Regions from separate parts of the Streptomyces sp. NPDC004266 genome, predicted to be linked through region 2. Evidence: riboswitches for the same ligand, from Rfam matches in the RefSeq annotation. Region 2 holds a riboswitch; the other holds the start of a gene.
The links. A riboswitch is a leader RNA that binds a small molecule or an ion and turns the genes downstream of it on or off. The one in region 2 is predicted to bind ZMP and ZTP.
Positions count from the first base shown of each region.

Region 1 (4,179 bases), on a different contig from region 2:
GGCGCCGGAGCGCCCTTCGGACGGCCGGAGGGGGTGGCGCCGGTGGCGGGGGCGGTGCTCCGGGACCGGGAAGGGGTCGGTGACGTGCCGCCCCGCGACTGCCCGGCCCGGTCCCCGGACGCCGTCCGCTTCGGCGTGGCGCTCGTCGTCGTGGAGTTCGCGGACGTGCCGACGCTCGGCGTGTCGGCCGTTCCCGCTCCGGTCGTCGGGGTGGGGACGGCCTGTCCCGTCCCGTCGGTGACGACGGGGGACGGAACGCCGGCCGGGTCCCCGCCGGGCGGGCCGTCGGCGAGTCCGCCCCCTGCCGTCCCGCCCCGTGCGGTCAGGAAGGCGCCGGCCACCAGGGCGGCCGTGAGCAGCGGCACCAGCGGCACGCCGAACCAGCGGGCACGCCGCGCCGCCGGCCCCGGCCGGGCCGCGCCGAGCCGCACGAAGCGGGCCGACCACGCGGAGTCGGCACCGGTCGCGAGGCCCTCGACAGTGAGGGACCCGGTCCGACGGCGGTCGGCGGAGTCCGGTGCGACCGATGCCGGTGCGACCGATGCGGGTGCGACCGACCCGGTCGGATTCGGAATCGTCGAAGAGCCCGTGTCCGTGGGGTCCGTGTCGATGGGATCCGTATCGGTGGGAGTCGAAGGGCCCGTATCGGTGTCGGTGGGACCGGACGGGCCCGGACGGCCCGGTTCGGGCTGCGGAGTGGCGGTCTGCGGGTGGGACACAGGGACCAGACTCGCCGTTCGGCGGCGGCGCGGCCAGCCTTCACCGGCCGCCGGGCTCGACCTGTACAGAATCGTGACGATCGCCGACCGCGCGCGCTCGCGCCCCCGCCGCTCCCCCGTCACCGCCGCCGCCCGGACACAGCCGCCTACAGGCCGAGCTGACGCTCCGCGCCCTCGACCGTCTGGGCGAGGAGCACGGCGATGGTCATGGGGCCGACACCGCCGGGGACCGGGGTGATGAGGGAGGCGCGCTCGGCGGCCGACGCGAAGTCGACGTCGCCGATGTTGCCCGGGTTGTAGCCGGCGTCGATGACGACGGCGCCCGGCTTGATGTCCTCGCCCTTGATGAAGTTCGGCTTCCCCACGGCGGCGACCAGGACGTCGGCCTCACGGACCACCGAGGAGAGGTCCTGGGTGCGGGAGTGGCAGTAGGTGACGGTGGCGTCGCGGCCGAGCAGGAGCAGCCCGGCCGGCTTGCCCAGGATGGCGCTGCGACCCACGACGACCGCGCGCTTGCCGCTGAGTTCGACGTCGTAGGCGTCGAGGAGGCGCATGATGCCGCCGGGCGTGCAGGAGACGAAGCCGGGCAGGCCGAAGCCCATGGCGGCGAAGGAGGCCATGGTGACGCCGTCGACGTCCTTCTCGGGGGCGATGGCCTCGAAGGCGGCGCGCTCGTCGATGTGGGGGCCGACCGGGTGCTGGAGCAGGATGCCGTGGACCTCGGGGTCCTCGGACAGGGCGGTGATGGCGGCGACGAGCTCCTCGGTCGTCGTCTCGGCGGGCAGTTCGACGTGCTTGGAGCGGATTCCGGCCTTCGCGCAGCGGTTCTGCTTCATCTTCACGTACGTGACGGAGGCCGGGTCCGCGCCGACCAGGACGGTCGCGAGGCACGGCGTGACGCCGGTGCGGCGGGTGATCTCGGCGGCTCGGGCGGCGGTCTCCTCGACCGTACGGCGGGCGAGGGCCGTGCCGTCCATGAGGGTGGCGGTGTCGGTGGACATGGGAACTCCTGGGCGTCGTCTCTGACAGGTGATTCGCCCAGGCGCACGGCATCGGCACGGTCGCGCCGTTGCGGCGCGCTCCGCCGGGCCGCTCCCCGGTGGTGATCCACCTCAAGCGCCAGTCACGGCCCGGACCCCACTCTACGTGAGCGGCCGGGGGCCCGTACCGGACAGGGTGCATATGCCGTGGTGCGAGGTGGCTTGTGGGGCGCCCCCGGGCGCACCACGATGAGCGCGACGGGCCGGGACGACCTCGACGAGGAGGCCGAGTTGAGCGATGCGTGGATGGCCGCGGAGCCACGATCGGAACGGGCACCGACGGCGGATCCGGGAGCGGGAGCGACTCCCCGCCCGTGGGAGGGCCGGGGTACGACGACCGCCAAGGGCGCATCGGCAGCCCGGGACGCGGGCACCGGCCGAGAGAGCGGCGGACGCACAGGCGCCCGCCGAGGCGACGACGGACGCACGGCCACCGGCCCGGGCAAGGATGCCCATGGGGACACGGACGTCCACCGGAGCGCGGACGTCCACCGGAGCACGGCTGCGGCCCCGGGCACGGACGCCGATCCGCCCGTCCGGGAGGCCCGCCCGCTGGTGGCCGCGTCCTGGCGCCGGTCCGTACGCGCGCGCGTGAGCCCCGACGGGGCGGCTCGGGTGGAACTGGACGAGGACGAGCTCGTCGCGTGCCGGGAGGCCCACCCCCTCTCCGCGGCGATGCCGGTGATCCGGGAGCTGATGGGGGCGTACGCGACGGACGGCGAGCACCTTCTCGCGGTCTGCGACGCCGCCGGACGCATGCTGTGGGTCGAGGGGCACCCGGCCACCCTGCGCAAGGCGCGGGGGATGAACTTCGTCGCCGGGGCCCGCTGGTCGGAGGCGGCGGCCGGGACGAACGCGCCGGGCACCGCCCTGGCCGTCGACCGGCCGGTGCAGGTCGTCGCCGCCGAGCACTTCCGGCGTCCGGTGCGGGCGTGGACCTGCGCCGCGGCCCCCGTGCACGACCCGCACAGCGGGAGGGTGATCGGCGCGGTCGACATCACCGGCGGAGAGCGGCTCGCGCACCCGCACAGCCTCGGCTTCGTCCAGGCGGTGGCCCGCGCGGCCGAGTCCCAGTTGGCCCTGCTCGGACCGGCCCCGGACCCGGAGCGGATCAGGCTGTCGGCGCTCGGCCGGGACGAGGCGGTGCTCTCGGTGGGCGGGCGGCGACTGCGGCTGAGCCGCCGTCACAGCGAGATCCTGGCGGTCCTCGCGCACCGGCCGGAGGGGGTGGGCGGCGACGAACTCCTCACCCTCCTGTACGAGGACGGGGCGGTCACGCCGGTGACGCTGCGGGCGGAGCTGTCCCGGCTGCGCGCCCTGCTCGGCCCCGATGTGCTGCGATCGCGGCCGTACCGGCTCGCCGCACCGGTGGACGCGGACTTCACGACGGTCGACCGGAGGCTCGCCTCGGGGGCCGTCGCGGCGGCGGCCGGGGAGTACGCGGGCCCGCTGCTCCCCGCGTCGATCGCGCCCGGGGTGGTACGGCTGCGGGAGCGGCTCGCGGACCGGCTGCGGGCGGCGCTGGTGGACCGGGGCGATCCCGGGCTGCTCGCCGACTGGGCGTACAGCGCGTGGGGCGAGGACGACGTGGTGGTCTGGCGGGCGCTGTGCGCGGCGGTACCGGCGCCGCAGCTTCCTCCCGTACGGGCGAGGCTCGACTCCCTGGAGGCGGAACTGTCCGCCGGCGCAACGGACTTGCAACGTACGGTTCACCACACTCGGGCGTGAGCGCCGGCCAGGGACGGCCGGCGCGTCCGAGGGAGGCCATGCCCATGACCCGTTACGCCGCACCCGGTACCGAGGGCGCGCTCATGTCGTACCAGGCCCGCTACGACCACTGGATCGGCGGCGAGTACGTCGCCCCGGCGGGCGGCCGCTACTTCGAGAACCCCAGCCCGGTCGACGGCCGCCCCTTCACGGAGGTCGCGCGCGGCACCGCCGAGGACGTGGAGCGCGCCCTCGACGCGGCGCACGCGGCGGCCCCGGCGTGGGGGCGGACGGCGCCGGCGGAGCGGGCGGCCGTCCTGCTGCGGATCGCGGACCGCATGGAGAGCAACCTGGAGGCGCTCGCGGTCGCCGAGACCTGGGACAACGGCAAGCCCGTGCGGGAGACGCTCGCCGCGGACATCCCGCTCGCGATCGACCACTTCCGCTACTTCGCGGGGGCGCTGCGGGCCCAGGAGGGCGCGCTGAGCGAGATCGACGACGACACCGTGGCGTACCACTTCCACGAGCCGCTGGGCGTGGTCGCGCAGATCATCCCGTGGAACTTCCCGATCCTGATGGCGGTCTGGAAGCTGGCGCCGGCGCTGGCCGCGGGCAACGCGGTGGTCCTCAAGCCGGCCGAACAGACCCCGGCCTCGGTGCACTTCTGGCTGAGCCTGGTCGCGGACCTGCTGCCGCCGGGCGTCCTGAACGTC
Region 1 is NZ_JBIAMM010000012.1:261,532-265,710, forward strand. It holds gene ACFYUZ_RS27635 (hypothetical protein) at 1-431, opposite strand, end outside; gene ACFYUZ_RS27640 (bifunctional 5,10-methylenetetrahydrofolate dehydrogenase/5,10-methenyltetrahydrofolate cyclohydrolase) at 866-1,720, opposite strand; ZMP/ZTP riboswitch at 1,749-1,856, opposite strand; partial or broken gene ACFYUZ_RS27645 (GAF domain-containing protein) at 2,312-3,487, shown strand; gene ACFYUZ_RS27650 (aldehyde dehydrogenase family protein) at 3,532-4,179, shown strand, end outside.
Region 1: another riboswitch for ZMP and ZTP. It lies ahead of ACFYUZ_RS27640 (bifunctional 5,10-methylenetetrahydrofolate dehydrogenase/5,10-methenyltetrahydrofolate cyclohydrolase); the one in region 2 lies ahead of glyA (serine hydroxymethyltransferase).

Region 2 (4,179 bases):
TCTCCTGCAGGGCGACCCACTGGCGGACGGCGCCGAGGTAGTTGCCGAGGTGGAACGAACCTGCGGTGGGCTGGATTCCGGAGAGCACGCGGGGACTGTCAGAGGCCATGCACATCATTCTCTCAGGTGTGGGAACCGTTCCCCGACTGCCCGTCCGTCGGGAGCGCGCGGACCCGGTCCCCGACGCGACCGGGAGCACGGCGCGGCCGGTGGCCCCGCGCTCCCGTGGGACGGGAGTGCGGGGCCACCGGTCCCCGGGGGGTGTCTCGCCGGTCACACCGGGAGGCCCGGGGCCGGGTGGGCGGCCATGAGGTCGGCGACCTCGGCGCGGACCGTGCGGAGGGTGTCCTCGTCGCCCTCGCCGGCGGCGGTGACGGCGCGGTCGATCCACTCGGCGACCTTCGCCATGTGGTCCGTGGTGAGGCCCCGGGAGGTGAGGGAGGGGGTGCCGATGCGGATGCCGGAGGGGTCGAAGGGCTTCCGGGTGTCGTAGGGGACGGTGTTGTAGTTGACGACGATCCCGGCCCGGTCGAGGGCCTTCGCGGCGATCTTGCCCGGGACCTGCCTGGGGGTGAGGTCGATCAGGATCAGGTGGTTGTCGGTGCCGCCGGAGACCAGGTCGAAGCCGCGGGCGAGGAGCGCCTCGGCGAGGGCCTTGGCATTGGCGACGACGGCGTGGGCGTAGTCGCGGAAGGAGGGCAGGGAGGCCTCGCGGAGGGCGACGGCGATGGCGGCGGTGGTCTGGTTGTGGGGGCCGCCCTGGAGGCCGGGGAAGACGGCCTTGTCGAGGGCCTTGGCGTGCTCCTCGGTGGACATCAGCATGGCGCCGCGCGGGCCGCGGAGGGTCTTGTGGGTGGTCGTGGAGATCACGTCGACGTGGCCGACCGGGGACGGGTGGGCGCCGCCCGCGATGAGGCCGGCGATGTGGGCGACGTCGGCGACGAGGACGGCGCCGGACTCGCGGGCGATCTCGCCGAAGGCGGCGAAGTCGATGGTGCGGGGCAGTGCGGTGCCGCCGCAGAAGAGGACCTTCGGGCGCTCCTTGAGGGCGAGGTCGCGGACCTGGTCGAAGTCGATGAGCCCGGTGTCCTGGCGGACGCCGTACTGGACGCCGCGGAACCAGCTGCCGGTGGCGGAGACGCCCCAGCCGTGGGTGAGGTGGCCGCCCATGGGCAGGGCCATGCCCATGACGGTGTCGCCGGGCCGCGCGAAGGCGAGGTAGACGGCGAGGTTGGCCGGGGAGCCGGAGTAGGGCTGGACGTTGGCGTGGTCGACGCCGAAGAGGGCCTTGGCGCGCTCGATCGCGAGGGTCTCGACCTGGTCGATGTTCTGCTGGCCCTCGTAGTAGCGGCGGCCGGGGTAGCCCTCGCTGTACTTGTTCTGGAGGACGGTGCCGGAGGCTTCGAGCACGGCGGCGGAGACGTAGTTCTCGCTGGGGATGAGGCGCAGGGTCTCGGCCTGGAGCCGTTCCTCGGCGCCGACGAGGGCGGCGAGCTCGGGGTCGGCGGCGGCGAGGGCGGGGTGCTGCTGCGGGGCGGTCATGGTGGTGTCCTCCGGGCGTTCGGTGGAACGGTCCCGGGCTGAGGTGCGCACGGGACCGGGATCCCGTGATGCCCAGGCGGGCGGCACCTCGTGTGGTGGAGCGCGCGCGGCTCCCCCGGGGTCGCTTCCCCGTACGCCAGTCGCCGTGCGTGTTTCCACAGTAGCGGGCGCGCCGCCGCCGAGGTTTCCCTGTCCGGCATCCGAGCGACGATAAGAAGGGGGCCACACGTACCCCCCGAGCCGCAGGACGAACGGAGATCCCGTGTCGAGGACAGAAGAGGCGATCGCTTCCGCGGACGCGCACAGCGCGCACAACTACCACCCCCTTCCGGTCGTCGTCGCCTCGGCGGACGGCGCCTGGATGACCGACGTCGAGGGCCGTCGCTACCTCGACATGCTCGCCGGGTACTCGGCGCTCAACTTCGGGCACGGCAACCGGCGTCTGATCGACGCGGCGAAGGCGCAGCTGGAGCGGGTGACGCTGACCTCGCGCGCCTTCCACCACGACCGGTTCGCCGAGTTCTGCGCGCGGCTCGCGGAGCTGTGCGGCAAGGAGGCGGTGCTGCCGATGAACACGGGGGCGGAGGCGGTCGAGACGGCCGTGAAGACCGCCCGGAAGTGGGGGTACGAGGTGAAGGGCGTGCCGGACGGGCACGCGAAGATCGTGGTCGCGGCGAACAACTTCCACGGCCGGACGACGACGATCGTGAGCTTCTCGACGGACCACGAGGCGCGGGACCACTACGGGCCGTACACGCCGGGGTTCGAGATCGTGCCCTACGGGGACCTGACGGCGATGGAGGCGGCGGTCACCGAGAACACGGTGGCCGTGCTGCTCGAACCGATCCAGGGCGAGGCGGGGGTCCTGGTCCCGCCGGCCGGTTATCTGGCGGGGGTGCGGGAGCTGACGCGCCGGCGGAACGTGCTCTTCATGGCGGACGAGATCCAGTCGGGCCTGGGCCGGACGGGACGGACGTTCGCGTGCGAGCACGAGGGCGTGGTGCCGGACGTGTACGTCCTCGGGAAGGCGCTGGGCGGCGGGGTGGTGCCGGTGTCGGCGGTGGTGGCCGACCGTGACGTGCTCGGGGTGTTCCGGCCGGGCGAGCACGGGTCGACGTTCGGCGGGAACCCGCTGGCCTGCGCGGTGGCCCTGGAGGTCATCGCGATGCTGCGGACGGGCGAGTTCCAGGAGCGGGCGGCGGAACTGGGCGAGCACCTCCACGCGGAGCTGGGGCTGCTCGTGGGCGGCGGCTCGGTGGAGGCGGTGCGCGGGCGCGGGCTGTGGGCGGGCGTCGACATCGTGCCCTCGAAGGGGACGGGCCGGCGGATCTCGGAGCGGCTCATGGAGCGCGGCGTCCTGGTGAAGGACACGCACGGGTCGACGATCCGGATCGCGCCGCCGCTGGTGATCTCGAAGGAGGACCTGGACTGGGGGTTGGAGCAGCTGAGGGGCGTCCTGTCGGACTGACGCCCGGGCGGTGCGCCCGTCGTGCGGGCGCGCGCCCGCCGGGGCGGTACCCCCGCCTTACGCGCCTGGACCCGCACCCCGTGTGTGCCGTACCTGCCGGTGCGGGTCCAGGCGCGGGAGCCTCTGGCGCCGGCAGGGGCGCCGTTCCGTTGTGCCCACCCTCCCCCGAGCTCTCGGCTTCGCTCGAGCAGGGGGGACCCCCCTCGCCCCGGCGGAACGCCTGCCCACAACGGAGGGGCGGGGGCAACGCCCCGGCGGGTGCGCCCACGTCGGGGGCGCGGGGGCTACAGGATCACGTGGGGGAGGAAGCGGGCGTATTCGTCGGTGACGAGGCCCGTCGACTCCCGGATCCCCAAGCCCGCCGCCTCGTCCTCGACGACCCACGCCCCCAGCACCACCCGGTTGCCGTCGAAGTCGGGCAGGGGGGCCAGTTCCTGGTAGCAGCAGGCCTCCCCGTCCCGTACGAAGGGCTCCGTGCCGGCCTCGTGCAGGGTGACGCCCGCGCCCTCGCGGCCGAGCAGCGGCTTGGCGACCCAGCCGGTGGTGGAGGCGAGTTCGCGCGGCCCGTCGAGGTAGGCGGGCAGCAGGTTGGGGTGGCCGGGGTTCAGCTCCCACAGGATCGCGAGGAGCGCCTTGTTGGAGAGCAGCATCTTCCAGGCGGGTTCGATCCAGCAGGTCGTGCCGGTGCCGCCGCCGTTGTCGAGGGTGTCGAGGACGTGGGGGCCGAAGCGGTCGGTGGTCAGCCACTCCCACGGGTAGAGCTTGAAGCAGCTGCGGATGAAGCGGAGCCGGTCGTCCACGAAGCGGCGCGAGAGCCGGTCCCAGCCGATCCGTTCGACGGAGAGCGCCTCGGTGTCGAGTCCGGCCTGTTGGGCGGTCTCGCGCAGGTACGCGACCGTCATCAGGTCCTCGCCGAGTTCGTCGCCGTCCGAGTGGGCGAAGTGGACGGGGCCGGGCGGGAGGAGGTGGGCCTGGCGCTTCCAGGCGTCGACGAGCCGCTCGTGGAGGGAGTTCCACTGGTCGGCGCCGGGGAATCGTTCCTCCATCCAGAACCACTGGGGGCTCGCCGCCTCCACCAGGGAGGTGGGGGTGTCGGCGTTGTACTCCAGCATCCTGGCCGGACCCGTGCCGTCGTAGCGGAGGTCGAAGCGGCCGTACAGGGAGGGGAG
Region 2 is NZ_JBIAMM010000003.1:9,904-14,082, forward strand. It holds gene trpS (tryptophan--tRNA ligase) at 1-109, opposite strand, end outside; gene glyA (serine hydroxymethyltransferase) at 274-1,542, opposite strand; ZMP/ZTP riboswitch at 1,606-1,696, opposite strand; gene rocD (ornithine--oxo-acid transaminase) at 1,805-3,010, shown strand; gene ACFYUZ_RS08020 (glutathionylspermidine synthase family protein) at 3,295-4,179, opposite strand, start outside.